DNA from 2 places in the Pseudomonas sp. C11 genome. Region 2 is predicted to be linked to the other one. Evidence: predicted binding sites of a transcription regulator. Region 2 holds the regulator's gene; the other holds the start of a gene.

Region 1 (16,767 bases), on a different contig from region 2:
CCTGGAAAAGGCTCTGGAGGAGAACCGCAAGACGCTGGAGAGCGGCGACCTGCAGGCCGTGTTGGAGTCGGTTCAAGGCTTCTACGACGTGCTGCTCGAAGGCTCCGGCAACCAGATCGCCGCCACCCAGCTGCGCCAACTGCAGGCTCGTATCAGCTACCTGCGCGCCACCTCGGTGTCGCAGACCAACCGCCGTGGCACCAGCAACCAGGAAATGGAGCGCATCGTCGAGGCGATCAAGAGCGGCGATCCGCTGGCCGCGCACCAGGCCTCGGTGGATCACGTCCGGGCAGCCGCCAAGGTGGCGCTGGACTACCTTAAGTCCAAGCAGGACGAAACCGGGGAGATGCGCGACTTCGTCATCCCTATCGCCCAGCAAGAGCCCCGTATCGGACGCTGATGCCATGCCCGCTCCGCGCTTCTGCCCGCAGTGCGGCTCGGGCGATCTCAGCCGCCGACTGCCCGACGGCGACACCCATGAACGCCTGATGTGCGGCGCCTGCGGCTATATCCACTACGAGAACCCCAAGGTCATCGCCGGCTGCATCATCGAGCGCGAGGGCCGCTACCTGCTGTGCCAACGCGGCATCCCGCCACGTGTTGGCACCTGGACGCTGCCGGCCGGCTTCATGGAAAACGGCGAGACCACCGAACAGGCCGCGCTGCGCGAAGTCTGGGAAGAAACCGGGGTACGCGCCGAAATCCTCTCGCCCTACTCCATCTTCAGCGTGCCGCGCATCAGCGAGGTGTACATCATCTTCCGCGCCTGCGCGCTGGAGATCACCGGCCAGCATGGCCCGGAAACCCTCGACTACCGCTTCTTCGCCCCCGAGGAAATCCCCTGGGACGCGATCTACTACCCGGCCATCCGGCAGATCCTCGAGCGCTATATCGAGGAACGCCAGGCCGGCGTGTACGGCATCTATATGGGCAACGACGACACCGGCAAAGTGCATTTTATGCGCTGAGTGCCGCCCCCGCCCCGGATGCAATCCGGGGGACGCGCCCTCTGTGGAGCATCCCGGATTACATCCGGGCTACGTCGCCCAAGCGCTCGGCATCACGCCTCGACGCCCTCGACGATGATAACTTCCGCCTTCGCCACCCCCTGGCGATGCACACAAGCGTCCTGGTATTCGGCCGAGTTGTAGCAGGCCAGCGCCTGCTCGTAGGAGTCGAACTCGATCACCACGCTGCGCTGCGGTGTCGACCGCCCCTCCATGGCCTGCGAGCGGCCACCGCGAGCCAGGAAACGCCCACCATGCAGGCTGAACGCGGCGGGCGCGCGGCGGGTGTATTCGCTGTATTGCTGCGGGTCGGTGACATCGACGTGGGCGATCCAGTAGGCCTTCATGCTGACTCCGGTAGAGGGTGGTTTTATAGGTATTATGGTATACCATGAATCCATCCTCCCGAGACAACCCAGGTGCCGCCTCATGTCATTCAACTCCATCGAAGAAATCATCGAAGACTACCGCCAGGGCAAGATGGTGCTGCTGGTCGATGACGAGGATCGCGAGAACGAGGGCGACCTGCTGCTGGCTGCAGAGAAGTGCACCCCGGCCGCGATCAACTTCATGGCCCGCGAGGCGCGCGGCCTGATCTGCCTGACCCTGACCGAAGAACATTGCCAGCGTCTGGGCCTGGAGCAGATGGTGCCGGCCAATGGCAGCGCCTTCAGCACCGCGTTCACCATTTCCATCGAGGCCGCCCAGGGCGTGACCACCGGCATTTCCGCCGCCGACCGCTGCCATACGGTGCTGACCGCCGTGGCGCCGAACGCCGTGGCCGAGGATCTGGTGCAGCCTGGGCACATCTTCCCGTTGCGCGCCCGCGACGGCGGCGTGTTGACCCGCGCCGGACACACCGAAGCCGGCTGCGACCTGGCCCGCCTGGCTGGGCTGACGCCGGCCTCGGTGATCGTCGAGGTGATGAACGAAGACGGCAGCATGGCGCGCCGCCCGGATCTGGAAGTGTTCGCCCGTCAACACGGCATCAAGATCGGCACCATCGCCGACCTCATCCATTACCGCCTGAGCAATGAACACACCGTGGTGCGTATCGGTGAACGCGAGCTGCCCACCGTTCACGGCACCTTCCGCCTGGTGACCTATGAAGATCGCATCGCCGGCGGCGTGCACATGGCCATGGTGATGGGCGACATCCGTCACGATGAGGCGACGCTGGTACGCGTGCACGTGATCGATCCGCTGCGTGATCTGGTCGGCGCCGAATACACCGGCCCGCAGAACTGGACGCTCTGGGCGGCCCTGCAGAAAGTGGCGGAAACCGGGCATGGCGTGGTGGTGGTGCTGGCCAACAACGAATCGTCGCAAGCCCTGCTCGAACGCGTACCGCAACTGACTCAACCGCAGCGCCCGTTCAGCCGCACACAGTCGCGCATCTATTCGGAAGTGGGTACCGGCGCCCAGATCCTGCAGGATCTGGGCGTCGGCAAGTTGCGTCACATGGGCCCACCGCTGAAGTATGCGGGCCTAACCGGCTATGACCTGGAGGTCGTCGAAAGCTTACCTTTCGAGCCAGCGGTTACAGCTTGAAGCGTGCCACCATCTGATTGAACGACACAGCCAGGCGCGACAGATCCTGGCTGGACGCGCTGGTCTGGTTGGCACCTGCTGCAGTCTGGGTCGACAGCTCCTGGATGTTCACCAGATTGCGATCCACTTCGCGGGCCACCTGGGCCTGCTCTTCGGCGGCGCTGGCGATCACCAGATTGCGCTCGTTGATCCCGGCGACGGCCTGAGCAATGCGCTCCAGCGCCTCACCGGCCTGCTGCGCCAGGCTCTGGGTGCTCTGTGCCACATCCTGGCTCTTGCCCATGGAACGCACGGCCTGCTCGGCGGTGTTCTGCACGGTACCGATGATCGATTCGATTTCACCGGTGGAGGTCTGCGTGCGCGCAGCCAGCGCGCGAACCTCATCGGCCACCACGGCGAAACCACGGCCCTGCTCGCCGGCACGCGCCGCTTCGATGGCCGCATTGAGCGCCAGCAGGTTGGTCTGCTCGGCGATGCCTCGGATCACGTCGACCACGTTGCCGATATTGCGCACCTGCTCGGCCAGGGTCTGCACGGTCGAAGTGGACGCACCCAACTCGACCACCATGCCGTTGATGGCCTGCACCGCTTCACGTGCGCCTTCACGCCCACCCTCAGCCTCCTGGTTGGCACTGCGCGAGGCTTCAGAGGTGGAGACGGCGTTGCGCGCGACCTCCTCCACCGCAGCGGTCATCTCGTTGACGGCGGTGGCCGCCTGCTGAATCTCGTCATTCTGACGCACCAGGCCACGCGTGCTTTCGTCGGTCACCGCGCTCAACTCTTCGGCCGCCGAGGCCAGTTGGTCGGATGCCCCGGCGATCTCCTGCAGAGTGCGGCGCAGGCTAGCCTGCATGCTGCCCAGGGCACGCAACAGTTGACCGGCCTCATCCTGGCGAGTGCTGTCGATCTGCACCGTAAGATCGCCTTCCGCCACGCGCTGGGCGCTGACCACCGCAGCAGCAATGGGCGCACTGATGCTGCGCGTGATCAGCAGCCCCAGCGCGATGGCCAGCAAGAAGGCAAGCGCGACGCCGCCATAGAGCATCAGCTTGGCCGAGCTCTCCAGTTCCTTGGCGTTCTCAGCCCCTTCTGACGCCTGGCGATTGTTGGAGTCGATGATGGTGGTCAACTTCTCACGCAGTGCCGCGAATTGCTGGCGCTGTTCACCATTGATGAGTGCGCTGGCCTCGTTGGTCTGCCCCTGCGACAGCAGTTGCAGCATGCGGGCTACCGTTGCGTTGTAGGCGGGCCAGTCACGCTCCATCTGGTCACCCGCGATACGCTCGTCATCCGCCAGCAGCGTTTGCCGATATTCGGCGAAGTTCTTCGCCGCTGTCCGAGCGTTTTCCTGCAGGCTGTCGATGACCTCCTGGCGAGCGGCTTGCGGCTCCTGCGCTACCGTCAAGCTGAGCAAGCGATAGAGATCGCGCTGCTGCGCCAGCAGCGCAGAGTTGACGTTGTTGACCTTTGCCACCGACACGAGGTTATTGGCGAATACCGACTGTAACGCGTTCGATAGCTGGCCGATGCCATTGCCACCCAAGGCACCGATGATCAGCGTGATAAGGGCCGAAAGAATGAAGGCAGAAAGCAGTTTGGTCGCCAGTTTAGTGTTGTCGAGCCAGCTCATGATGAGCTCCTAGGCAGAGAAAGCAGGAAGAGGAACGGTAAACCGATATTCACCAATGGTCTGAATCGGCTTATCGATTAATAACTTAAGCGGATGCGGAGGAAATTCCGTGAGAGATGAGGCCTGGACACGGCCAAGGCGGCTTGCATAAATCTTGGAATACCATAATATGATATTCCGTAGGCCGAGCAATCGAACGAGCGCATCAGGACAATCCCAACAAGCCCTCGATCACGGCCAGACTTAACACACCCCGAATGGGGTCACTGCTCCCTGAAGGCGGGCGTGAACAATCGCCCGCTTGCGTAAAAACACAACAACGAGGGCAAGCAAGATGGTGTTCAAGAAAACCATAGCGGCAACGCTGATCGCCACGCTCATGGGCGCGGCAGCCGCCACCGCAAGCGCCGCCGATAGCCTGAGCTTCGTCAGCTGGGGCGGTACCACTCAGGATGCGCAGAAAGACGCCTGGGCGGTGCCATTCGGCGAAAAGACCGGCATCAAGGTGCTGCAGGACGGCCCAACCGACTACGGCAAACTCAAAGCCATGGTCGAAAGCGGCAACGTGCAGTGGGACGTGGTCGACGTGGAGGCGGACTTCGCCCTGCGAGCCGCCCGCGAAGGCCTGCTCGAACCCCTAGACTTCAACGTCATCAAGCGCGATCGCATCGACCCGCGTTTCGTCTCCGACCACGGTGTCGGCTCCTTCTTCTTCTCCTTCGTACTCGGCTACAACGAACGAAAACTCGGCAAGGGCAAACCGCAGGACTGGACAGCGCTGTTCGACACCGCGACCTATCCGGGCAAGCGTGCGCTGTACAAATGGCCGAGCCCCGGCGTGCTGGAGCTGGCCCTGCTGGCTGACGGCGTACCGGCCGACAAGCTCTATCCGCTGGATCTCGATCGCGCCTTCAAGAAACTCGACACCATCAAGAAAGACATCGTCTGGTGGGGCGGCGGCGCGCAGTCGCAACAACTGCTCGCCTCCGGCGAAGTCAGCCTCGGCCAGTTCTGGAACGGGCGCATCCATGCCCTGGAACAGGAAGGCGCCTCGGTGGGCGTGAGCTGGAAGCAGAACCTGGTCATGGCCGATTTCCTGGTCGTGCCCAAAGGCGCGAAGAACAAGGATGCCGCCATGAAGTTCCTGGCCATGGCCAGTGGTGCAGAAGGTCAGGCCGAGTTCGCCAACCTCACTGCCTACGCACCGGTCAACCTGGATTCGGTCGCGCAGCTCGACAAAGAGTTGGCACCCAGCCTGCCTACCGCGCATGAAGCCGATCAGATCACCCTGGACTTCGCTTACTGGGCCGAGCATGGCAATGACATCGCCGCCCGCTGGAATGAGTGGCTGCTGAAATGAAGATCGCCGCCGTGCCGTTGACCCAGTCACCCGCCGGCGGCTCTCCCCGCCCGGCGCGTCTGGCTCGCTGGAAGGGTTCGCTCCCGCTGCTGCCTGCCTTGCTGTTCCTGGCGCTGTGCTTTCTGGCGCCACTGATCGGGCTGTTGCTGCGTGGCGTGCTGGAGCCGACGCCCGGGTTGGGCAACTACGAAACCCTGTTCGCCAATTCGTCCTACGCCAAGGTGCTGTTCAACACCTTCTCGGTGGCGGGTCTGGTCACGTTGATCAGCCTGCTGCTGGGCTTTCCCCTGGCCTGGGCCATCACCCTTGCCCCGCGTGGCTGGGGCCGCTGGCTGCTGAGCATCGTCCTGCTGTCGATGTGGACCAGCCTGCTGGCCCGCAGTTACGCCTGGCTGGTGCTGCTGCAGGGCTCGGGAGCAATCAACTCGGCGCTGATGTGGCTGGGCCTGATCGATGAACCGCTGGAGCTGGTGCATAACCTGACCGGTGTGGTGATCGGCATGAGCTACATCATGATCCCGTTCATCGTTCTGCCGCTGCAGGCGACCATGAGCGCCATCGACCCGATGGTGTTGCAGGCCGGCTCGATCTGCGGCGCCAGCCCCTGGAGCACCTTCTTCCGTGTGTTCCTGCCGCTGTGCCGACCGGGGCTGTTCTCTGGCGGCCTGATGGTGTTCGTCATGTCCCTGGGCTACTACGTCACCCCGGCGCTGCTCGGTGGCGCGCAGAACATGATGCTGCCCGAGTTCATCGTCCAGCAGGTGCAGTCCTTCCTCAACTGGGGCCTGGCCAGCGCGGCGGCAGCCCTGCTGATCGCCATTACCCTGCTGCTGTTCTACGTCTATATGAAGCTGCAGGCGGAATCGCCGGTCGCCTCCAGTAACGCGAGGTAAACATGCTGCTCTCCCCCAATGCCATTGGCGGTCGGCTGCGTGCCGGCCTGTACCTGACCACCGGGGCGATCGCCGCCTTCCTGCTGCTGCCGATCGTGTTCATCGTGCTGCTGTCGTTCGGCTCCTCGCAGTGGCTGGTCTTCCCGCCACCGGGCTGGACGCTGAAGTGGTACGGCCAGTTCTTCTCCAATCCGGAGTGGATAGCCTCGGCCCTGACCAGCCTCAAGGTCGCCGTGCTGACCACCGTCTGCGCTGTCGCCCTCGGTCTGCCTTGCGCCTTCGCCCTGATACGCGGCAAGTTTCCCGGCCGCGAAGCCTTGTACGCGCTGTTCACCCTGCCGATGATCGTGCCGCTGGTGATCATCGCCGTGGCCGTGTACGCGCTGTTTCTCAAGCTCGGCTACACCGGCACGCTGTTCGCTTTCGTGGTCAGCCACGTGATCGTCGCGCTGCCGTTCACCATCATCTCGATCATCAACTCGCTGAAGCTGTTCGACCAGTCCATCGAGGATGCTGCGGTGATCTGCGGCGCCTCGCGCCTGCAAGCCATCGTCAAGGTGACCTTCCCGGCCATCCGCCCCGGCATCGTCGCCGGCGCGCTGTTCGCCTTCCTGGTGTCGTGGGACGAGGTGGTGCTGAGCGTGATGATGGCCAGCCCGGAATTGCAGACCCTGCCGGTGAAGATGTGGACCACCCTGCGCCAGGATCTGACGCCGGTCATTGCAGTGGCCTCGACCCTGCTCATCGGCCTGTCCATCGCCATCATGCTGATCGCCGCGCTGCTGCGTCGGCGCAGCGAAACGAACGCCTGATTATTCGAGGTACATGAGATGAGCGCGGTACTCAAAACATCCGATGAACAGGCGCCCCTGGTCAGCCTGCGCAACCTGAACAAGCATTACGGCAACTTCGCCGCTGTCGACAACATCAACCTGGACATCCGCGACGGCGAGTTCCTCACCTTCCTCGGCTCCAGCGGCTCGGGCAAGAGCACCACCCTGGCCATGCTCGCCGGCTTCGAGACGCCCAGCTCCGGGGAAATTCTGGTCAACGGCCAGTCGCTGGTGCAGGTACCGCCACACAAGCGCGATATCGGCATGGTGTTCCAGCGCTATTCGTTGTTCCCGCACCTCAACGTGCGCGACAACATCGCCTTCCCGCTGACCATCCGCAAGCAGAAACCCGCCGAGATCGAAAAGCGTGTCGATGCCATGCTCAAGCTGGTGCAGCTCGAACCTTTCGCCCACCGTCGCCCTGCGCAACTCTCCGGTGGTCAGCAGCAACGCGTGGCCATCGCCCGCGCACTGGTCTACGAACCGCGCATCCTGCTGATGGACGAACCACTCGGCGCCCTCGACAAGAAGCTGCGCGAGGATCTGCAGGACGAACTGCGCCACCTGCACCGGCGCCTGGGCATCACCATCGTCTACGTCACTCATGACCAGGAAGAAGCCATGCGCCTGTCGCAGCGCATCGCCATCTTCAGCCACGGCAAGATCGTCGGCCTGGGCACCGGCACCGACCTCTACCAGGCACCGCCGAACGCTTTCGTCGCCTCGTTCCTGGGCAACTCCAACTTCCTCCGCGCCACGGCCGTCAACGCCCAGCAGGTGATGTTCGAGCAGCGGCCGCTGCAGGTGCCCGCGCAATCGGCGCAGCACGCGGGCAAGGAAGTGCTGCTGATGATCCGCCCCGAGCAGGCGCAACTGCTGACCGCCGAACAGGCCAGCGCCACGCCGCTACCGGCCGGCTACAACGAGATCTCCGCAAAGGTCGAAGAGATGGTCTTTCTCGGCGACAGCCTGACCTGCAGCGTGATCACCGCTGGCGGCAGCCGCCTCAGCCTCAAAGCCTTGTCCATTGCGGCCACGACTCACCAACCGGGCAGCGACGTGCGCGTGCGCTGGCAGACGGCACACACCTGCGTCTATCACGAGTGGAACGACAGCGATCTGCTCAAGGGCGCCGGCAGCCACTGAAGCCAGACCTCGACGACCCTCGGCGGCGAGCCTCGAGTCGACGCCGAGTTGGCCACTGCAACGGCAATATTGTGGAAACACGCGGGGCGTCACAAAGCGCACATGCGCGCTTGACTTCACCCCGCTGAAACGGGCATCTGGCAAGGCTTAGCTCAGCCTGTCCGAGACTCGCGGCAACACCGCACCGATCCGATGAATGCAACAGGTCAAGCGATGCAATAAGTCATGCCTCAGTAGTTCTAGCGCAGCACCCAACAAGGAGGGTCCTATGCACAAAAGGCTGTTGGCAGTGGGGGCGCTGATCGCCGCTTGCCAGTTCACGTCGGCGCAGGCCGAGCAACAGACGCTGACCTTCGTCAGTTGGGGCGGCTCCACCCAGGCCGCGCAGGAACAGGCCTGGGCCATCCCCTTCGAGCGTGAGACCGGCATTCGCGTCATCCAGGCCGGCCCCACCGACTACGACAGTTTTCGCAAGATGGTCGAGAGCGGTGACGTGACCTGGGACGTGGTCGACGTCGAGGCCGACTTCGCCCTGCGCGCCGGCCGTGAAGGGCTGCTCGAGCCCCTGGATCTGAAGCAGGTCGCCCAGCGCCAGATCGATCCACGCTTCGTCACCATCTATGGCGTCGGCTCGTTCTATTTCTCCTTCATCCTCGGCTACAACACCCAGGCCCTCAGCGAAACGCCCTCCGGCTGGGCGGCGCTGTTCGACCTCGAACGTCATCCTGGCAAGCGTGCCCTGTACAAGTGGCCAAGCCCGGGCGTGCTGGAAATGGCCCTGCTGGCCGATGGCGTGCCGGCCGACAAACTCTACCCACTGGATCTCGACCGCGCCTTCAAGAAGCTCGACAGCATCAAGTCGCAGATCGTCTGGTGGGGCAGCGGCGAGCAATCGCAACAGTTGCTGACCTCCGGGCAGGCCAGCCTGGGCATGTTCTGGAACGGCCGGATCAGCGCCCTGCAGCGTGAGGGCGCGAGCGTAGGCATCGATTGGCAGCAGAACCTGGTCACGGGCGATTTCCTGGTCATCCCCCGGGGTACGCGCAACAAGGAAGCGGCCAAGCGCTTTCTGGGTCATGCCACCAGCGCGGCCGCCCAGGCCGACTTCGCCATGCGCAGCGGCTATGCGCCGGTTAACCTGGGCAGTGCGGCATTGATACCGGCGCAGCTCGCGGCGGAGCTGCCGAGCGCTCATGCAGCGGGCCAGATCACCCTCGACTTCAAGTACTGGAGCCGTAACGGCGCGGCCATCAGCAAGCGCTGGTACGCCTGGCAAGGGCAATAGTCGCAAGGGCTTGCGCGCCCAGACCTTTGGTATACCATATTATCGTAATACCTCAGCAGTTCATTCAGAGGCTACTGCGATGATCCACCCCGATACCTACAAGAAAGTCATGGGCGCCTTTCCCTCTGGCGTCACCGTCATCACCACCCTCGACGACGACGGCCAGGTTGCCGGCCTGACTGCCAGCGCCTTCAGTTCGCTGTCGCTGGATCCGGCCCTGGTGCTGTTCTGCCCCAATTACAGCTCCGATTCCTACCCGCTGCTGATCCGCAACAAGCGTTTCGCCATTCACCTGCTCTCTGCCGGACAACAGCACGAGGCCTACGCCTTCGCCAAGAAAGGCAAGGACAAGGCGCAGGGTATCGAGTGGCGCTTGAGCGAACTGGGCAACCCGTTGCTGCCAGGCGCCACGGCGATCATCGAATGCGAGCTGTGGCGCGAGTATGAAGGCGGTGACCACGCCATCCTGGTCGGCGCGGTGAAGAATCTGATCGTCCCCGAGCAGAGTCCGGCTCCAATGGTCTATTGCCGCGGCAAGATGGGTGCGCTGGCGGCCTTGGCCTGATCACGCGCCATCACACCCGCAGAACTCGCTGGCGCTGGCCTGAACAAGCGCCAAGGCACAGACGATCTGCGGGCTTGACTGATCAGCCTTCTCCAGGCGCGACCATACGCATGGGCCGAGTGCCTATCTTGGCCCCCGTGACCTCGTCCACAGCGATCGCCTGAATTTCCGTGCCGGTTTCGGCATCGAGGAAACGCGTCAGCTTGCCGCCTCCGCGATGCTGCCGACCCCACGCGCCAATCATGAACAACACCGGCAGGAAGTCGCGCCCCGCCGCGGTCAATAGATATTCCTCCCGCGGCGGATGCTCAGAGTAGCGCCGCTTCTCCAGCAATCCCTCTTCAGTCAGCGACGCGAGCCGGCGCGTCAGCATCGTCGGGGCAATGCCCAGACTCTTGCGCAATTGATCGAAGCGCGAGAGGCCAGCATGGGCGTCCCGCAGGATCAATATGCTCCAGGCATCCCCCGCTACAGCCAGGGTTCGTGCGATCGGGCACGGGTCATCGCATTCTTTTTCACTGTCCATACTATTTTGATAGTGACTTCTTTTCAGGTTGACTGTATTGTCCGTATCAAATTGATACTAACAGCTCGCCGACGAGCAATCCATCCGCGTGGAGATTTCATTGATGCCTCCCAACACCTCAGATATCGCACCCTCAGCCGCTGTCTCTTCACTCCACACTACAACCAAGACGCCCAGCCCGAGCGCTACCTGGCAATGGAAGGATGTCCCAACCCGCATGCTCGATGTCGACGGGACAGCTTTTGCTTATCGACAACTCGGGCCTGACTCCACTGTGCCAGTGGTCTTTCTGCATCACCTGATGGCTACGCTCGATGACTGGGATCCAAGGCTGATCGACGGTATCGCTGCGCAACGCCAGGTGATCGCCTTCGACAATCGCGGAGTGGGGGCATCGCAAGGTTTGGTGCCAGCCAACATCGACGAGATGGCGCGCGATGCCATCGCCTTCATCCGCGCCATGAAGCTCGAGCAGGTCGATCTGCTCGGCTTCTCGATGGGCGGTGGCGTGGCACAGAGCATGGCCCTGCAGGCGCCTGGCCTGATTCGTCGCCTGGTACTGACAGGAACGGGGCCGCGCGGCGGTGGCGGCATCGACAAGGTTACCAAGGTCGCGGTGCTGGCCTATCTCAAGGCGGCCCTGACCTGGAGCGACGCGAGGAACTTCCTGTTCTTCCCACGCACGAGCGATGGCAAGCGCGCCGCACAGGATTACTTCGCCCGGCTCGCAGAACGTAGCAAGGACCGAGACAAGACGATCTCGCTGCAGGCGCGTCTCGCCCAGCTCAAGGCGATCCGCCATTGGGGTTTGAGCGACCCTGACGATCTTTCTGCCATCGAGCAGCCGGTGCTCCTGGCAAACGGCGACAACGACCTGATGGTCGACAGCCAGCTCTCGGTCGAGATGGCTCGGCGGCTGCCGAATGCCTACGTCACGCTTTTCCCCAACTCGGGGCATGGCGGGATCTTTCAGTACCACCGCGCCTTTGTGCCTGCGGTACTGAAATTCCTGGCCGACTGATCCGAGCCGGTAAACATGCCCAGTCAGAGACGAAGCCTCACACCATGAAAGCCCTTACCTTCAAACGCTACGGCAAATCGCCCGAGATTGGTTTCAGTGATCTTCCTCGCCCTACCCTCAAGGCCGACGAACTCTTGGTCGAGGTGCATGCCGCCGGCCTGAACCCGATCGACAATATGGTCATGACGGGTATGTTCAAGCCGATCCTGTCCTTCCAATTTCCAGCCACGCTGGGTAGTGACCTCGCCGGTGTGGTGGTCGCGGTCGGCAGTCAGGTTACGCGCTTCAAGCCGGGCGATGCCGTGTTTGCCAGCCTGTTCGATCTAGGCCGGGGCTCGCTGGCCGAACTTGCCGTCGTCCCGGAGCATGCAGCCGCCCTGAAACCAGCCAACCTGGACTTCGTGCAAGCTGCATCTATCCCGATGGTCGGGCTTACCTCATGGCAGGCGCTGAATGAGCGCGCTCGCCTGCAGGCCGGGCAAAAAGTCTTCATCCCCGCCGGCTCCGGTGGAATCGGCACATTTGCCATCCAGTTGGCCAAGCACCTGGGAGCCCGGGTGGGCACCACCGTCAGCACGAGCAATATCGAGCTGGTGCGTAGCCTGGGGGCAGACGAAGTAGTCGACTACAAGAAACAGGCATTCGAAGAGGTGCTACACGGCTATGACGCCGTACTTGGCACCCTCAGGGGCGATGCGCTGGAAAAAGCCATGGCCATCCTCAAACCGGGCGCCAAGATCGTTTCGCTGATTGGCCCGCTGGACGCAGCATTCGCGCGCGCAAGAGGGCTGAACCTTGTCCTGAGAGGCGTATTTGGGCTGATGAGCCGCAAGATCAGGCGTCTTGCGAACCGACAGGGCGCCTCCTACTCGTTCCTCTTCGTGCGCCCCGATGGCCACCAGCTCGCTCAGCTTGGCCAACTTCTCGAAGCACAGCGTATTCGGCCAGTGATCGACAAGGTATTCAACTTCGAACAGGCAAAAGAGGCGCTCGACTACCTCGCCCAGGGGCATGCCAAAGGCAAGGTAATCGTCAGCATGCGTTGAGCCCCCATCCGTACATAGAGGAAAGACCCATGAGCATTTCTGGAAAAATCGCCGTGGTAACCGGTGCTTCATCCGGCATCGGTGCCATTTATGCGGCTCGTCTCGCCCAGCGCGGCTATGACCTGTTGCTCGTTGCCCGGCGTGGTGAACGCTTGCACAGCCTTGCCACCCAGCTGGAGCAGAACTTCGCCATCAAGGCTGCGACACGAGTCGCCGATCTCGAGAACGAAGCCGACCTGACCGCACTGGCCACCACGCTCGCCGAAGACCCAGCGATCGCCGTACTGGTGAACAACGCCGGGATCGCCAGGCTCAACCCAGTCGCCGAGGTGTCGCCGCAAGATTCACTGGCGCAGATCGCCTTGAATATCACCGCACTGACGCGCCTGACGCATGCGGTGCTGCCAGCGTTCAAAGCGCGTAACGAGGGGGTGATCATCAACATTGCCTCGGCCTTGTCGCTGCATGCGCTGCCGATAAGCGCCGTATACAGCGGCACCAAGGGTTTCGTGCTCAATTTCAGTCGTGGTCTGCAGCAGGAACTGGCCAACACGGGGGTTCGGGTGCAGGTGGTCTTGCCTGCCGCCACGGCCACCGATCTTTGGGACGCTGCAGGGGTGCCCTTGGCCACGCTGCCGAAAGAAGCGGTAATGGCAACCGAACACCTCGTCGATGCGGCAATGGCCGGTTTCGACATGGGCGAATCGGTCACCCTGCCATCCCTGGCGGATAACGCCCTGTGGGAGCGCTTCGACACGGCACGTGCGGAGCTCTTCGCCGCAATGCAGACCGGCCAGCCGGCACCACGACTGCTCAAGCTCTAACGCCGCATCTCCAAGCGGCGCTGCCGATGGCCCCGGTCAGGTCTTGAAGCGACGCACGAGGCCATTCAACTCATCCGACAGCGCCGTCAGGGTCTTCGCATCACTGCTGGTCGCGCTGGCCAGTTCGGCCACCTGCTGCGAATCGCTGTGGATCTGGCTGATGTGGCGGTTGATGTCCTCGGCCACCTGGTGCTGCTCCTCGGCGGCAGTGGCGATCTGCGTGCTCATGTCACGGATGTTGTCCACCGCATCGCGGATCATCTCGAAGCTCGAGCGCGCCTCACCGATGGCGTTGACGGTCTGGCGCGACACGTCGAGGCTGGCGTGCATCTGCCGCGCAGTGTCCTGGGTGCGTCGGGCCAGGTTGCCGAGCAGGCCATCGATCTCCTCGGTGGCATCGGAAGAACGCTTGGCCAGCGCCCGCACCTCGTCGGCCACCACGGCGAAGCCACGCCCCTGCTCGCCGGCACGCGCCGCCTCGATGGCAGCGTTGAGCGCCAGCAGGTTGGTCTGCTCGGCAATCGAGCGAATGGTGCCGAGGATCGACTGGATCGAATCGCTGTCCTGCTGCAGTTGCTGCATAGACTCCACCGAACGGGCGATCTCGTCGCTCAGGCGGGTGACGCTGTCGGCCGAGGTCTGGATCTGCTGCTGGCCGGCATGCGCCTGGCGCTGGCCGGCATCAGCCGAGCCGGCGGCCTCGGAACAGGCGCGCGCCACCTCGTTGGCAGTCATGACCATCTCGTGGAAGGCGGTCGAGACCATGTCTACCGCCTCGCGCTGGCGGGCGGCCACATCTTCCAGTTCCTGGGCGACGCCGGCAGAGCTGCTCGAACTGCTGTGGATGCTCCCTGCCGCATGGCCGATGCTGAGGATCATGTCGCGAATGGCGGAGAGAAACTGATTGAACCAGCCCGCCAGCTGCGCAGTTTCATCACGGCCGCGTACGGCCAGCTCCTTGGTCAGATCACCCTCGCCCTGGGCGATACCTTCCAGGCCACTGGTCACCGCCTGGATCGGCCGCACGATCATGCCGGCGAACAGCGCGCCCAGAGCGGCGAAGGCCAGTGCCACGATGGCAGCCAGGGAGACGATGATCCAGGTCATGCGCGTCGCGCCAGCCATCACCTCGCTCTTCTTGATCAGGCCGACGAACTGCCAGCCCAGTTTGTCCGAGGAATAGACGTTGGCCATGTACGCCTCACCATCGAGGTTCAGCTCGACCGAACCGCTGCGCGTAGCCGCCAGCTCGGCATAACCGGGGCCGAGATCCTTCAGCGCCTTGAAGTTGTGCTCGGGCTGGCTTGGATCGACCAGCACGGTGCCGTTGCGCTCCATCAGCATCAGATAGCCACTGTCGCCGAGCTTGATCTGCTTGACGATGTCGGTGAGCTGACGCAAGGAGACGTCGATGTTCACCACCCCGCCCTGCTGCCCCAGACGATTGGCAAAGCTGCGCACGGTGCTGACCAGCACCACGTCGTCGGCCGCCCAGTAGTAGGCCTCGGTACGCAAAGTCTTGTCCGGCTGAGCCATCGCCCGCTGGTACCAGGGACGCGTGCGCGGATCATAGTTGCTCAGGTTCGGATCACCCGGCCAGAACACGTAGCCGCCCTCACTGGTACCCAGCGATACATAGGCATAGGCCGGATGGCTTGCTGCGAACCCGGCGAACAAGTCGAACAGGGCACGATCCTGCTCGCCTTCCGGCTGGCTGGCGGCATCGGCGGAGATGTAGCGTTTGACGCCTGCGTCGATACCCGCCAGTTGCGGGTGCTTGGCCAGATAATCGACGTTCTGCTCGATGCTTTCGAAGAACAGGCGCATGGCATTTTCCACCTGCCGAATCTCGCGTCCGCTGCTATCGATGAAATCCTCGCTGGCTGCCTGGCGCAGATTCACCACCACCAGAATCGCGACCAGAATCACTGGAAGGCTGGCGATGGCCGCAAACGTCATCACCAGTTTGTGCTTGATGCTCATGAGCTGTCCTTTGTGTTTAGGAGCAATCGGAACCCTTGCAGATATTCCGTATTATGGTATACCAATATATAGCGATCCGCGCCGCCTTGCATAGCGCCTGAACCCGACAGCGGAGTCACCCATCGAGAAGCGCAGCGCACGCTTCCCACCAGCCGGTCGAACACGACCCAACAGACTTGAGGACAGCAGCATGAAATTCTCTTTGTTCGTTCACATGGAGCGCTACGACGAGCAGGTTGGCCATCGCCAGCTCTTCGATGAGCTCACCGAACTGACGCTCATGGCCGAGGCCGGCGGCTTCTCCACCGTGTGGATCGGCGAACACCACGCCATGGAGTACACCATCTCCCCCAGCCCCATGCCGCTGCTGGCCTACCTGGCCGCCCGCACCACCACCATTCGCCTCGGCGCCGGCACCATCATCGCGCCGTTCTGGCACCCCATCCGCGTAGCCGGTGAATGCGCCCTGCTCGACGTGATCAGCAACGGGCGCATGGAAGTCGGCCTGGCCCGCGGCGCCTACCAGTACGAATTCGACCGCATGATGAACGGCATGCCCGCCACCGACGGCGGCAAGTACCTGCGCGAGATGGTGCCGGTGGTCAAGGCCCTGTGGCAGGGCGATGTCGCCCACGAAGGCGAGATCTGGAAGTTCCCCACCTCCACCTCCTCACCTCGCCCGCTGCAGCAACCGACTCCACCGATGTGGATCGCCGCACGCGACCCGGACTCGCACAACTTCGCCGTGGCCAATGGTTGCAACGTCATGGTCACGCCGCTGATGAAAGGCGACGAAGAAGTCGTGGATCTTAAAAACAAGTTCGAAAATGCCCTGGCCAACAATCCGCACGTGCCGCGCCCGCAACTGATGGTGCTGCGCCACACCCACGTGCACACGGCGGACGACCCGGATGGCTGGAAAATCGGCGCCGAAGCGATCTCGCGCTTCTACCGCACCTTCGACGCCTGGTTCGGCAACAAGCAGACGCCCGTCAACGGCCTGTTGGCGCCGAGCCCGGAAGAGAAATTCAAGGAGCGCCCGGAGTTCGAGCTGGAGAGCATCCGCAAGAACACCATGATCGGCACGCCTGAAGAAA
Region 2 (14,451 bases):
CTGGCTGGTGCGCGAGCTGATGGAATATACCCAGACGCTGATCCAGAACATCCCGTACCTGATCGGTTGAGCGCTCATGAATCACTCTACTGTGCTCGACATCTCGTGCTTCGGCTGCATTCGCAGCGGGCACGTAGTTCAAGGCATTGCGCCGGCTACGCGCAGGCGAAACGCGATCGATCTTCGCTCGCAACTCGTTCTTCACCGGCACTGAGGCAAGGGCGATGCTTGAGTTGAGTAGCGTGCAGATCAGTGGCTGGGTCGCCCAGTTCCTGCTGCCGTTGTTCCGCATTGCCGCCATGCTGATGGTCATGCCGATCATCGGTACGCAACTGGTACCGACGCGCGTTCGCCTCTATCTGGCGCTGGCCATCAGTGTGGCGTTGGTGCCTGTCTTGCCCCCCATGCCGCAGGTCGATGCATTGAGCCTGCGCAGCCTGTTGCTGATTGGTGAGCAGGTGCTGATCGGGGCGATGTTCGGTTTTCTCCTGCAGCTGTTCTTCCATATCTTTACAGTGGCCGGACAGATCATCGCCATGCAGATGGGCCTGGGTTTCGCCTCCATGGTCGACCCCACCAGCGGCGTGTCGGTGCCCGTTCTGGGGCAACTCATGCTGATGCTTGTGACGCTGTTGTTCCTGTCCATCAATGGTCATTTGGTCGCGTTGGAAGTACTGGCCGAGAGCTTCGTCAGTTTGCCGCCCGGGCAAGGGCTGATGGTGCAGCACTACTGGGAACTGGCCGGCAAGTTGGGCTGGGTGATCGGCGCCGGTCTGCTGCTGACCCTGCCGGCGGTTACGGCGCTACTGGTGATCAACCTGGCGTTCGGCGTGATGACGCGTGCGGCGCCGCAACTGAACATCTTCTCCATCGGTTTCCCGCTGACTCTGGCCCTTGGGCTGGTGATCTTCTGGATTAGCCTGTCCGACTTCGGCAATCTGTTTCAGGCGTTGGCCACTGAAGCATTGCAGCAGTTGGGCGAGCTCGCCAAGGTGCGTTAGGAGGCAGCATGGCTGAGAGCGAGAGCGGCGCCGACAAGAGCGAGGAACCCACTAGTAAGCGGCTCGAAGAGTCGCGGAAAAAAGGTCAGATCGCTCGTTCCAAGGAGCTCAATACCCTGGCGGTCACCATGAGCGGCACGGTTGCTCTGCTGGGCTTCGGCGCGCAAATGGGCGACGCCCTGCTGGATCTGATGCGCGGCAGTTTCAGCCTGCCGCGTGAAGTGCTGATGAACGAAGGCAATATGGGGCTGTACCTGCTTGCGTACGGCAAGCATGCATTGCTGGCTGTTCAGCCATTTTTCATCGTTCTGCTGATCGCTTCCGTGGTTGGTCCTATCGCACTGGGTGGCTGGTTGTTCTCATCCGAGGCGTTACTGCCCAAGGGTAGCCGGATGAATCCGCTGGCAGGGCTCAAGCGCATGTTCTCCATGCAGTCTCTGGCGGAGCTGCTCAAGGCGCTGGCCAAGTTCCTGGTCATCCTGGCCGTGGCCTTGCTGGTCTTGTCGTCTGATCAGGACGACTTGCTGGCCATCGCCAATGAGCCGGTCGAGTCGGCCATCCTGCACAGTTTGACGGTAGTCGGCTGGAGTGCGTTCTGGCTATCGTGCGGGTTGATTTTGATCGCTGCCGTGGATGTGCCGTTTCAGCTCTGGAGTCACAAGCAGAAGCTGATGATGACCAAGCAGGAGGTCAAGGACGAGTACAAGGACTCCGAAGGCAAGCCTGAGGTCAAGGGACGCATTCGTCAGCTGCAGCGTGAAATGGCGCAGCGGCGGATGATGCAGTCGGTGCCGCAGGCCGATGTGGTGATCACCAACCCGACCCACTTCGCCGTGGCCTTGAAATACGATCAGGACAAGGGCGGCGCGCCGATGTTGCTGGCCAAGGGCAATGATTTCACCGCCCTGAAGATCCGTGAGATCGCCCAGGAGCACAAGGTCATGGTGCTCGAATCGCCAGCCCTGGCGCGGGCGGTTTATTACTCCACTGAGCTGGATCAGGAAATCCCAGCAGGTCTCTACCTGGCTGTGGCTCAGGTACTTGCTTACGTCTATCAGATTCGCCAGTTCCAGGCTGGCAAGGGCAAACGGCCGGGGCCTCTGCCGGATCTGCCGATCCCGCCGGATCTACGCCGCGACGAGTGATGGAGTCGGCGAGCAGTCGCGTATTTTTTGCGATTGCAGTCTGTAATCCTCTTTCTGGAACGCTTCTTGCCATTACCCCATCAGGACGCGTTTCCGCGTCAAAAGATTGATGACTTGGGGTAAGGCCGTGGCAGTAGATCGCGCACAGTTGATCGGTGACGTACGCAGTAACTTGGCCGGGTTGCGCCACGGCAATTTGGGGATTCCCCTGTTGCTGCTGGTGATGCTCGGCATGGTGATGCTGCCGGTGCCGCCGTTTTTGCTCGACGTGCTGTTCACCTTCAGTATCGCGTTGTCGATCGTGGTGCTGCTGGTCAGTATCTACGCCCTGCGTCCCCTGGATTTCGCGGTGTTCCCCACGATCCTGCTGGCTGCCACGCTGCTGCGTCTGGCGCTGAACGTGGCCTCGACTCGTGTGGTGCTGCTCAATGGTCATGACGGCCATGGTGCGGCGGGGCAGGTGATCCAGGCCTTCGGTGAGGTGGTGATCGGCGGCAACTACGTGGTCGGTATCGTGGTCTTCGCCATCCTCATGATCATCAACTTCGTGGTGGTCACCAAGGGCGCCGGGCGTATCTCCGAGGTGAGCGCTCGCTTCACCCTCGACGCGATGCCCGGCAAGCAGATGGCGATCGACGCCGACCTCAACGCCGGTCTGATCGACCAGGTCGAGGCCAAGAAACGCCGCAGCGAGGTGGCCCAGGAGGCCGACTTCTATGGCTCCATGGACGGTGCCAGCAAGTTCGTACGCGGCGACGCCATCGCCGGCCTGCTGATTCTGTTCATCAACCTTATCGGCGGTATCGCCATTGGCGTGCTGCAGCATGCGCTGCCGTTCGCCGAGGCTGGCAAGGTTTACACCCTGTTGACCATTGGTGACGGTCTGGTGGCGCAGATCCCATCCCTGCTGCTATCGACGGCGGCGGCGGTGATGGTTACCCGGGTTTCCAGTGCCGAGGACATGGGTGCGCAGGTCAACCGGCAGATGTTTGCTTCGCCCAAGGCGTTGGCGGTGGCTGCGGCCATCCTCATTGCCATGGGGTTGGTGCCGGGCATGCCGCACTTCTCCTTCATCAGTCTGGGCCTGGTGGCTGCGGGTGGCGCCTACTGGATCGCACACAAGAACCGCAAGGTCAAGGAAGAGGAAGTCAAGGAAGTGCAGCGCCAGCAGGAGCTGCTGCCGGCGCAGAAGGCCCAGGAGGTGAAGGAACTGGGTTGGGACGATGTGACGCCAGTGGACATGGTGGGTCTGGAAGTGGGCTACCGCCTGATTCCGCTGGTCGACCGCAACCAGGGTGGTCAGTTGCTGGCGCGGATCAAGGGTGTACGCAAGAAGCTGTCGCAGGAGATGGGCTTTCTCATGCCGTCGGTGCATATCCGCGACAACCTCGACCTGGCACCCAATGCCTACCGTTTGACGCTCATGGGCGTCAGCGTGGCCGAGGCCGAGGTCTACCCGGATCGCGAGTTGGCGATCAACCCCGGTCAGGTGTTCGGCCCGCTCAATGGCATTGCCGCCAAGGATCCGGCGTTCGGCCTGGAGGCGGTGTGGATCGATCCCAGTCAGCGTGACCAGGCGCAATCGCTCGGTTACACCGTGGTCGATGCCAGCACCGTGGTCGCCACCCACCTGAATCAGATCCTGCACAAGCACGCTCATGAGCTGCTTGGGCACGAGGAGGTGCAGCAGCTCATGCAATTGCTGGCCAAGAGTTCGCCGAAGCTGGCCGAAGAGCTGGTGCCTGGGCTCGTGTCGCTGTCGACCCTGCTCAAGGTATTGCAGGCGCTGCTGCAGGAGCAGGTGCCGGTGCGCGACATCCGTACCATCGCCGAGGCCATCGCCAACGTCGCGCCAAAGAGTCAAGATCCCGCCGCCATGGTCGCAGCCGTTCGCGTGTCGCTGGCTCGCGCCATCGTGCAAAGCATCGTGGGACTAGAGCCGGAGCTGCCTGTGATCACCCTTGAACCAAGGTTGGAACAGATATTGCTGAACAGTCTGCAGAAGGCCGGTCAGGGTAGCGAGGATGGCATCCTCCTCGAACCAGGTATGGCCGAGAAGCTGCAACGTTCCCTGGTGGAAGCGGCGCAGCGCCAGGAAATGCTCGGCAAACCGGTGATCCTGCTGGTGGCCGGTCCGATCCGGGCGATGTTGTCGCGCTTCGCGCGGCTGGCGGTACCCAGCATGTACGTGCTGGCCTACCAGGAAATTCCGGACAACAAGCAGGTCACCATAGTCGCCACTGTGGGCCAGAACTGAGGTAAAGGGTCATGCAGGTCAAACGTTTCTTCGCTGCTGATATGCGGACCGCCATGAAACTGGTGCGTGACGAACTGGGCGCCGACGCGGCCATCATCGGCAATCGTCGCGTGGCCGGCGGTGTCGAGCTGACCGCCGCGCTCGACTATCAGGTGGCGCCGGCGCCGGTTCGACCGAATCCGGCTCTGGAGGCCGAGCTGCGCAAGACTCAGGCGCGCATCGCCAATGCTCAGGCGGAGCTGGCGACCCGTGCCGAACAGGACTCGTCGAAAGACCGTCAACTTTTCGCCAATGACTCGCTGGTGGCGCCGGAATTGCCGGCGACCCCGGTCAAGCCGCAGCGCCCCGTCGAGAAGCCGGTGGCTGCCGCGCCCAGTGTCGATCCGCGTGCGCTCGATGCCATGCGCTTCGAGCTGCACGGCCTGCGTGAGCTGATCGAAGTACAACTGGGCTCCATCGCCTGGGGGCAAATGCAGAGCCGTCGCCCGCAGCAGGCCAACCTGTGGCGCCGCTTGCAGCGTATGGGCCTGTCGGCCGAGCTGTCGCAGGCGTTGCTCGACCGCGTGGCAGGTGTCGCCGAGCCGCGTCAGGCCTGGCGCATGCTCCTGGCGCACCTGGCCCATGCGATCAAGACGCCCAAGGTCGAGCCGTTGGAAGAGGGCGGGGTGATTGCCCTGGTCGGCCCCGCCGGCATGGGCAAGACCACCACGCTGGCCAAGCTGGCCGCGCGTTACGTGCTTAAGTACGGTGCTCAGCAGGTCGCTCTGGTGAGTATGGACAGCTTCCGTATCGGCGCCCAGGAACAGCTCAAGACCCTGGGGCGCATCCTCGGCGTCTCGGTGACTCAGATCGATCCGGGGCAGTCGCTGCTGCAAGCCCTGGCGCCCCTGGCCAAGAAACGTGTCGTACTGATCGATACGGCGGGGTTGCCCGCCAACGATCCGGCCCTGCGTCTGCAGCTCGAAAGCCTGTCTGCGCGCGGCCTGAAAGCCAAGAATTATCTGGTGCTGGCCGCTACCAGTCAGAGACAGGTGCTCAAGGCGGCCTACCATAGTTACAAGCGTTGCGGCCTTTCCGGCTGCATACTGACCAAGCTGGACGAGGCCGTGAGCCTGGGTGAGGTTTTGGGTCTGGCTATAGGCCAGCATCTGCCGGTAGCCTATGTCACGGACGGGCCGCGGATTCCGGATGATCTGCACGTTCCGCGTAGCCACCAACTGGTCAGCCGCGCGGTGGGATTGCAGGCGCCGGAGGAGCCGAGCGAGGACGCCATGGCGCAATTGTTCGCCGGTCTCTATCAAGGAACCGCGCGGCGCGTCGGCTGAAGCGCTAAAGTGTTGCAAACCCTGCGTTTTTTGCAGGGGCGAACGGCCGGTTGGCCAAGTCGAAGTTAGACAAGGTATTGAGAGAACATGGGTATGCATCCCGTACAGGTGATCGCGGTAACCGGCGGCAAGGGCGGTGTCGGTAAGACCAACGTGTCGGTGAATCTGTCCATGGCCCTCGCCGATCTGGGGCGCCGGGTGATGTTGATGGACGCCGACCTTGGGCTCGCCAACGTCGATGTGCTGCTGGGGCTGAGCCCCAAGCGCACCCTGGCCGACGTGATCGCTGGTGAGTGCGACCTGCGTGACGTCCTGCTGCAGGGGCCGGGCGGTATCCGCATCGTGCCGGCCGCATCGGGCACGCAGAGCATGGTCAACCTTTCGCCCATGCAGCACGCCGGCCTGATCCAGGCATTCAGCGATATCAGCGAAAACCTCGACGTATTGGTGATCGACACTGCAGCCGGCATCGGCGATGCGGTCGTCAGCTTCGTGCGGGCGGCGCAGGAAATTCTCGTTGTGGTCTGCGACGAGCCGACCTCGATCACCGACGCCTACGCGCTGATCAAGCTGCTCAACCGCGACCATGGCATCAGCCGCTTCCGCGTGCTGGCCAACATGGCGCACAGCCCGCAGGAAGGTCGCAATCTCTTTGCTAAGCTGACCAAGGTGACGGATCGTTTTCTCGATGTCGCCCTGCAGTACGTCGGCGCGGTGCCCTACGACGAATGCGTACGCAAGGCGGTGCAGAAGCAGCGCGCCGTCTATGAAGCCTTCCCGCGCTCCAAATGCGCACTGGCGTTCAAGGCAATCGCTCAGAAGGTCGATACCTGGCCGCTGCCGGCCAACCCGCGCGGCCATCTGGAGTTCTTCGTCGAGCGCCTGGTGAAGCAACCGACAGCAGACTCGGCCGTATGACAGCAGCCTCTGGACTTCGTATGTACAACAAGGCTCGTGCGCAGGACTCCCAGCACCAGTTGATCGAGCGCTATGCGCCGCTGGTCAAGCGCATTGCCTATCACTTGCTGGCGCGTCTGCCAGCCAGCGTGCAGGTGGACGATCTGATTCAGGCCGGGATGATCGGCCTGCTCGAAGCCTCGCGCAAATACGACTCCAGCAAGGGTGCAAGCTTCGAAACATTCGCCGGTATTCGCATCCGCGGTGCCATGCTCGACGAGGTACGCAAGGGCGATTGGGCACCGCGTTCGGTGCACCGCAACAGCCGGATGGTCAGCGATGCGATACGTACCGTTGAAGCGAGAACGGGGCGTGACGCTAAAGATCACGAGGTTGCTGCCGAACTCCAATTGAGTCTGGAAGATTACTACGGCATTCTTGGCGACACTTTGGGCAGCCGCCTGTTCAGTTTCGACGACCTATTGCAGGACGGTGAACATGGCGGACTGCACGAAGACGCCGGGCACACCCACCTCGAACCTTCGCGGGATCTCGAAGATGAACGCTTTCAAGCGGCATTGGCCGAGGCCATTGCCGGCCTGCCGGAGCGCGAGCGTCTGGTGCTGGCGCTGTATTACGATGAAGAACTGAACCTGAAGGAAATCGGTGAAGTACTGGGGGTCAGCGAATCGCGCGTCAGTCAGTTGCACAGTCAGTGCGCGGCGCGTCTGCGTTCGCGGCTGAGTGAATGGCGCGCTGGCTGAGTCGCAGCGCACTCGCAGGCAGAAACGGTTTCACGATTAAAGGACGTAGTTGCAAACGCAATACGTTTGGGACTGTACGGAGGTCGACTTGGACAAGAACATGAAAATCCTCATCGTTGACGATTTTTCGACGATGCGACGGATCATCAAGAACCTCTTGCGAGACTTGGGTTTCACCAATACCGCCGAGGCCGATGACGGCACTTCAGCGTTGCCGATGCTGCAGAGCGGCAGCTTCGACTTTCTGGTCACCGACTGGAACATGCCCGGTATGACCGGCATCGACCTGCTGCGTGCGGTACGTGCGGATGAGCGCCTCAAGCACCTGCCGGTGCTGATGGTCACCGCCGAAGCCAAGCGTGACCAGATCATCGAAGCGGCTCAGGCCGGCGTGAATGGCTATGTGGTCAAGCCCTTCACTGCGCAGGTGCTGAAGGAAAAGATCGAGAAGATCTTCGAGCGGGTCAACGGCTGATGTCGGCCGCGAGGGTGCTATGGAACACGATGATTCCACATTGGGCGATCTTGAAACGTCCCTGAAAACCAATGCCCGCGAACTGGTCGATAGCCTCGAAAAAGGTAACTTCGGCAACGCGGTGCAACTGATCAATGAGCTCAACAAGGTTCGTGATCGTGGTTTGTATCACGAGGTCGGCAAGCTGACCCGTGAGCTGCACAACGCTATTGTCAATTTTCAGCTCGACCCGCGCATGCCTCATGCCAAGGAGCTGTCGCAGATATCCGACGCCACCGAGCGTCTGAACTACGTCGTCACCCAGACCGAGAAAGCGGCTAACCGCACCATGGATCTGGTGGAGCAGAGTGCACCACTGGTCAATGACCTGGCCGATGAGGCGCAGAGCCTCAGCGCCGAGTGGGGTCGTTTCATGCGCCGGGAAATCGGCGCAGAGGGTTTCCGTGAGCTGGCCAAACGCATCGAGCTGTTCCTTGCGCGTAGCGAGCGTGACAGCAGCAAGCTGTCCAACCACCTCAACGACATTCTGCTGGCGCAGGATTACCAGGATCTGACCGGTCAGGTGATCAAGCGGGTGACGCAGCTGGTCACCGAGGTGGAAAGCAACCTGCTTAAATTAGTCCTAATGGCCAGTTCGGTAGACCGCTTCGCGGGTATCGAACATGACCACGATGCATTGCGTGCCGAACAACAGCAGCAAAAATCGCCGTCGACGGGTGAAGGTCCGCAGATTCATGCCGATAAGCGTGATGACGTCGCCTCCAATCAGGACGATGTCGACGACCTGCTATCCAGTCTTGGATTCTAAGGAGCACCCCACATGAGCTTCGGCGCCGATGAAGAGATCCTCCAGGATTTCCTGGTAGAGGCCGGCGAGATTCTCGAACAGTTGTCCGAGCAGTTGGTCGAGCTGGAAAGCCGACCGGACGACATGAACCTGCTGAACGCCATCTTTCGCGGTTTCCACACCGTCAAGGGCGGAGCAGGCTTCCTTCAGCTCAACGAGCTGGTGGAGTGCTGTCATATTGCCGAGAACGTGTTCGACATCCTTCGCAAGGGCGAGCGTCGCGTTGACGCTGAACTGATGGACGTTGTGCTCGAGGCGCTGGATGCGGTCAACAGCATGTTTGGCCAAGTTCGGGAACGCTCCGAGCCTACGCCAGCATCGCCCGAGCTGCTGGCGGCCCTGGCACGCCTGGCCGAGCCAGCAGGTGCGCAGCCCGAGCCGGTTGCCGAGCCTGTAGCGGTTCAGGCCGCGCCGGAGCCGGAGCCCGAACCTGTTGCCACGCCTGCTGCAAGTGCTGCGTCCTCCGACATCACCGATAGCGAGTTCGAGCAACTGCTCGATGCACTGGGGGATACGCCGCCGGCTGCGCCCGAAGCCAGCGCCGGCAGTGACGATATCACCGACGATGAATTCGAAGCGCTGCTCGATCAACTGCATGGCAAAGGTCAGTTCGCCGCGCCAGCCGCATCGGCACCGGCCCCTGCAGCTCCTGCTGCTGCCGCGCCCGCCGCACCTGCCGGTGACGATATCACCGACGACGAATTCGAAGCCTTGCTCGATCAGTTGCACGGCAAGGGCCAGTTCGCCGCGCCGGCTTCGCCTGCCGCGCCTGTAGCGGCCGCGCCAGCCGCCGCCCCGAGTGCCCCGGCCGGTGACGACATCACGGATGACGAGTTCGAATCGCTGCTCGATGAGTTGCACGGCAAGGGCAAATTCGTAGCGCCGGCTCCAGCTGCCGCTCCGGCCGCAGCGGCAGCACCGGCTCCTGCGGCGGCCAAGCCTACGCCTCAGCCAGCTGCTGCGCCGGCGGCCAAGCCGGCGGCCAAGCCCGAACCCGCTGCGCCGCGTGCTGCTGCGCCAGCTCCTGCGGCGGCGGAGAAGGCGCCTGCCAGCGAAGCCGAAACCACCGTACGGGTCGATACCGCACGCCTCGACGAGATCATGAACATGGTCGGCGAGCTGGTACTGGTGCGTAACCGCCTGGTGCGCCTGGGGCTCAACAGCGGCGACGAGGCCATGTCCAAGGCGGTGTCGAACCTCGACGTGGTCACGGCGGATCTGCAGACTTCGGTGATGAAGACCCGCATGCAGCCGATCAAGAAGGTCTTCGGCCGTTTCCCGCGCCTGGTTCGCGACCTGGCGCGCAATCTGAAGAAAGAGATCAACCTCGAGCTGGTGGGCGAAGAAACCGACCTCGACAAGAACCTGGTCGAGGCGCTGGCCGACCCGCTGGTGCACTTGGTGCGCAACGCGGTCGACCACGGCGTGGAGACCCCGGAAGAACGCGAGAAGGCCGGTAAGGCTCGCGCAGGTAGGGTGGTGCTGTCCGCCGAGCAGGAAGGTGACCACATCCTCTTGTCCATCACCGATGACGGCAAGGGCATGGATGCCGACATCCTGCGCGCCAAGGCGGTGGAGAAGGGCTTGCTGGACAAGGATGCAGCCGAACGTCTGAATGAGTTCGAATGCTACAACCTGATCTTCGCCCCGGGCTTCTCGACCAAGACCGAAATTTCCGACGTGTCCGGTCGCGGTGTCGGCATGGACGTGGTCAAGACCAAGATTTCCCAGCTCAACGGCACGGTCAACGTGTTCTCGCAGAAGGGCCAGGGCTCGAAGATCGTCATCAAGGTCCCGCTGACCTTGGCGATCATGCCGACGCTGATGGTCATGCTAGAGAATCAGGCCTTCGCGTTCCCGCTGGTCAACGTCAACGAGATCTTCCACCTCGATCTGTCGCGCACCAACGTGGTCGATGGCCAGGAAGTGGTGATCGTGCGCGACAAGGCGCTGCCGCTGTTCTATCTCAAGCGTTGGTTGGTGCCGCAGGCGTTCATGGAGGAGCAGCGTGAAGGGCATGTGGTGATCCTCACCGTAGGCAGTCAACGCATCGGTTTTGTCGTCGATCAATTGGTCGGTCAGGAAGAAGTGGTAATCAAGCCACTTGGCAAGATGTTGCAGGGCACCCCGGGGATGTCCGGGGCGACCATCACCGGCGACGGTCGCATCGCGCTGATTCTCGACGTACCGAGCATGCTCAAGCGCTACGCTCGACGTTTCTGATGGTTTTGCGGCACGGGCCGATGCCCGTGCCGTCTAGGAGTGTTTATGGCAGTCAAGGTCTTGGTAGTAGACGACTCCGGCTTCTTTCGCCGGCGTGTTTCGGAAATTCTGTCTGCCGATTCCAGCATTCAGGTGGTCGGGACGGCCACCAACGGACGGGAAGCCATCGATCAGGCGCTGGCGCTCAAGCCAGACGTGATCACCATGGATTACGAGATGCCGATGATGGATGGCATCACGGCTGTACGTAACATCATGCAGCGTTGTCCGACGCCTGTGCTGATGTTCTCCTCACTCACCCATGAAGGCGCACGTGTCACCCTGGATGCGCTGGATGCCGGGGCGGTGGATTTCCTGCCGAAGAATTTCGAGGACATCTCGCGTAACCCGGAGAAGGTCAAGCAACTGCTGTGTGAAAAGGTGCATTCCATTGCACGCAGCAACCGTCGCTTCAGTTCTGCGCTTGCCACACCGGCACCGGCTGTCACCAGCCCGACGCCTGCGCCAAGTCGCAGCGCTACCCCCGTTCGCACGCCGGCGCCCGCGACTCCTGCGCGTACTGTGTCGGCTGCAGGCGTTGCCTCCAGTGCCAGTAGTAATTCGCCGGCACCGCGCCGCAAGGCCTACAAGCTGGTCGCCATCGGCACCTCCACTGGTGGTCCGGTCGCCCTGCAACGAGTTCTGACCCAACTGCCGGCCAACTTTCCGGCGCCGATCGTGCTGATCCAGCACATGCCGGCTGCCTTCACCAAGGCTTTCGCCGAGCGCCTGGACAAGCTTTGCCGCATCCAGGTCAAGGAAGCCGAAGACGGTGACATCCTGCGCCCTGGCCTGGCTTTGCTGGCCCCTGGCGGCAAGCAGATGATGGTTGACGGTCGCGGTGCGGTGAAGATCCTGCCCGGTGACGAGCGTCTCAACTACAAGCCCTGTGTCGACATCACCTTCGGCTCTGCCGCCAAATCGTTCAACGACAAGGTGCTGGCCGTGGTGCTCACCGGCATGGGCGCCGATGGCCGTGAGGGTGCGCGCCTGCTCAAGCAGAACGGTAGCCAGGTATGGGCCCAGGACGAAGCCAGCTGCGTGATCTATGGCATGCCTATGGCGGTGGTGAAGGCCGATCTGGCCGATGCGGTCTATTCGCTCGACGACATCGGCCGACACCTGGCCGAGGCCTGTCAGTGATGAAACCTGAGCCGGGCGGTCATGCATGGATGTCCTGAGTCTAATCGGCGTCATTCTGGCGTTCGTCGCCATCCTCGGGGGCAACTATCTCGAAGGCGGACAAGCCTCGGCACTGCTCAATGGTCCGGCGGCGCTGATCGTGCTCGGCGGTACGCTCGGCGCGGCTTTCCTGCAGACGCCGATCAGCACGTTCAAGCGTTCCGTGGGCGTGTTGCGCTGGATCTTCTTCCCGCCGCGCATCGATCTGGTCGGTGGTATCAACCGGGTCGTCGGCTGGAGCATGGTGGCGCGCAAGGAGGGCTTGCTCGGTCTGGAGTCGGTGGCTGACGCCGAGCCGGACGCCTATGCGCGCAAGGGGCTGCAGTTGCTGGTCGATGGTGCTGAGCCGGAATCCATCCGTAGCATCCTCGAGGTCGATCTCTATACCCAGGAGGCCCGTGATATTCAGGCCGCCAAGGTGTTCGAGAGCATGGGCGGCTATGCGCCGACCATCGGCATCATCGGCGCGGTGATGGGCCTGATCCACGTGATGGGCAATCTGGCCGACCCCAGCATGCTTGGCAGTGGCATCGCCGTGGCCTTCGTCGCCACCATCTACGGTGTGGGGTTCGCCAACCTGTTGCTGCTGCCGGCTGGCAACAAACTCAAGTCCATTGCGCTGCGCCAGTCGCGCTACCGGGAAATGCTGCTCGAGGGCATTCTCTCCATCGCCGAGGGTGAGAACCCGCGTTCCATCGAATTGAAGCTGCAAGGCTTCATGGACTGATGGAGGCACTATGGCCCGCAGACGGCATCAGGAAGAACACGAGAATCACGAGCGCTGGCTGGTGTCCTACGCGGATTTCATCACGCTGTTGTTCGCCTTCTTCGTGGTGATGTACTCCATCTCCTCGATCAACGAGGGCAAGTACAAGATTCTCTCGGACACCCTGACCGGTGTATTCAACCAGCCGGATCGTTCGATCAAACCCATTCCTATCGGTGAGGAACGCCCGCGTACCGGCGATCCCGAACGGGCGACGATGAACGAGGACGACAAGGATGTGACCGACAGTACGCTGCGCAGCATTGCCTCCAGCGTGCGTGACGCCTTCGGTGACCTGATCCAGAGCGATCAGTTGAATATTCGCGGCAACGAAATGTGGATCGAGCTCGAACTCAGTTCCAGCCTGCTGTTCCCCAGCGGCGATGCCTTGCCGAACAATCAGGCATTCGACATCATCGAGAAGGTCGCCAAGATTCTGGCACCCTATGAAAATCCGGTGAAGGTGGAAGGGTTCACCGACAACCTGCCGATCCAGACGCCCCAGTATCCGACCAACTGGGAGCTGTCCTCGGCGCGAGCGGCAAGCATCGTGCGCATGCTCGCCATGGACGGGGTCAATCCTGTCCGTCTGTCTGCGGTGGGCTATGGTGAATTTCAGCCGGTTGCGGACAATTCGACGGCCGAAGGGCGTGCCCGTAATCGTCGGGTGGTGTTGGTGATCTCGCGTGACCTGGACAATCGCCGTAACAGCGGTAGTACCGCTGCAAGCCAAGGCGGAGCTGGCACGCAACCTGCAAAAGCGCCAGAGCAGGGGGCCGCACAACCGTGAACCGTCAAATCCCAGTCGCGCCGTCGCGGCGGTCGACAGCCATTCTCGGTCTGCATGCGTCACGCCGGGAGGATGAGAAAAGATGAAAGTCTGGGCAGTAGCCAATCAGAAAGGTGGTGTCGGCAAGACCACCACGTCCATCGCACTGGCGGGTCTGCTGGCGGATGCCGGCAAGCGTGTCGTCGTCGTCGACCTCGATCCGCACGGATCCATGACCAGCTATTTCGGCCATGACCCGGATACGCTGGAGCACAGCTGTTTCGACCTGTTCCTGCATCAGGGCAACGTGCCGCAGGGGCTGCCGAAGCAATTGCTGCATGGCACCAGCCACGAGAACATTTCCCTGTTGCCCTCGAGTACCGCACTGGCGACGCTGGAGCGTCAGTCGCCGGGGCAGAGCGGCCTGGGGCTGGTGATTGCCAAAAGCCTGGCGCAGCTGTGGGAGGATTTCGATCACGCGGTCATCGACAGTCCGCCGCTGCTCGGCGTGCTCATGGTCAATGCCCTGGCGGCGAGTCAGCAACTGGTGATCCCGGTGCAAACCGAGTTCCTTGCGGTCAAGGGGCTGGAGCGCATGATCACCACGCTGACCATGATCAATCGTTCGCGCAAGCAGGCGCTGCCATACACCATCGTGCCGACGCTGTTCGACCGCCGTACCCAGGCCTCGATGAGCACGCTGAAAGTCTTGCGCAATACTTACCCCGATCATCTCTGGCCGGCCTATATTCCGGTCGATA

The links. Region 2 encodes FliA, which starts transcription of late flagellar genes. Its sites were predicted from a motif close to CTAAAGTTTNNNNNNNNNNNGCCGNTAA; they were not measured.
Region 1: a site for FliA is predicted at 4,251-4,278, ahead of VC352_RS02825 (methyl-accepting chemotaxis protein). Genes of this name have one in related genera too.

Annotation. Positions count from the first base shown of each region.
Region 1 covers NZ_JAWIIP010000001.1:616,421-633,187, forward strand. The annotation lists gene VC352_RS02805 (GntR family transcriptional regulator) at 1-400, shown strand, start outside; gene VC352_RS02810 (NUDIX hydrolase) at 405-968, shown strand; gene VC352_RS02815 (DUF1330 domain-containing protein) at 1,061-1,354, opposite strand; gene ribBA (bifunctional 3,4-dihydroxy-2-butanone-4-phosphate synthase/GTP cyclohydrolase II) at 1,437-2,558, shown strand; gene VC352_RS02825 (methyl-accepting chemotaxis protein) at 2,548-4,188, opposite strand; gene VC352_RS02830 (polyamine ABC transporter substrate-binding protein) at 4,523-5,548, shown strand; gene VC352_RS02835 (ABC transporter permease) at 5,545-6,441, shown strand; gene VC352_RS02840 (ABC transporter permease) at 6,444-7,253, shown strand; gene VC352_RS02845 (ABC transporter ATP-binding protein) at 7,272-8,420, shown strand; gene VC352_RS02850 (ABC transporter substrate-binding protein) at 8,689-9,705, shown strand; gene VC352_RS02855 (flavin reductase family protein) at 9,785-10,270, shown strand; gene VC352_RS02860 (helix-turn-helix domain-containing protein) at 10,353-10,796, opposite strand; gene VC352_RS02865 (alpha/beta hydrolase) at 11,014-11,817, shown strand; gene VC352_RS02870 (NADP-dependent oxidoreductase) at 11,862-12,863, shown strand; gene VC352_RS02875 (SDR family oxidoreductase) at 12,893-13,687, shown strand; partial or broken gene VC352_RS25280 (methyl-accepting chemotaxis protein) at 13,724-14,260, opposite strand; partial or broken gene VC352_RS25285 (cache domain-containing protein) at 14,579-15,670, opposite strand; gene VC352_RS02885 (LLM class flavin-dependent oxidoreductase) at 15,861-16,767, shown strand, end outside.
Region 2 covers NZ_JAWIIP010000002.1:133,403-147,853, reverse strand. The annotation lists gene fliQ (flagellar biosynthesis protein FliQ) at 1-70, shown strand, start outside; gene fliR (flagellar biosynthetic protein FliR) at 225-1,001, shown strand; gene flhB (flagellar biosynthesis protein FlhB) at 1,010-2,146, shown strand; gene flhA (flagellar biosynthesis protein FlhA) at 2,256-4,403, shown strand; gene flhF (flagellar biosynthesis protein FlhF) at 4,415-5,728, shown strand; gene fleN (flagellar synthesis regulator FleN) at 5,816-6,646, shown strand; gene fliA (RNA polymerase sigma factor FliA) at 6,643-7,389, shown strand; gene VC352_RS03780 (chemotaxis response regulator CheY) at 7,490-7,864, shown strand; gene VC352_RS03775 (protein phosphatase CheZ) at 7,884-8,672, shown strand; gene VC352_RS03770 (chemotaxis protein CheA) at 8,685-10,934, shown strand; gene VC352_RS03765 (chemotaxis response regulator protein-glutamate methylesterase) at 10,980-12,116, shown strand; gene VC352_RS03760 (flagellar motor protein) at 12,142-12,882, shown strand; gene motD (flagellar motor protein MotD) at 12,893-13,711, shown strand; gene VC352_RS03750 (ParA family protein) at 13,794-14,451, shown strand, end outside.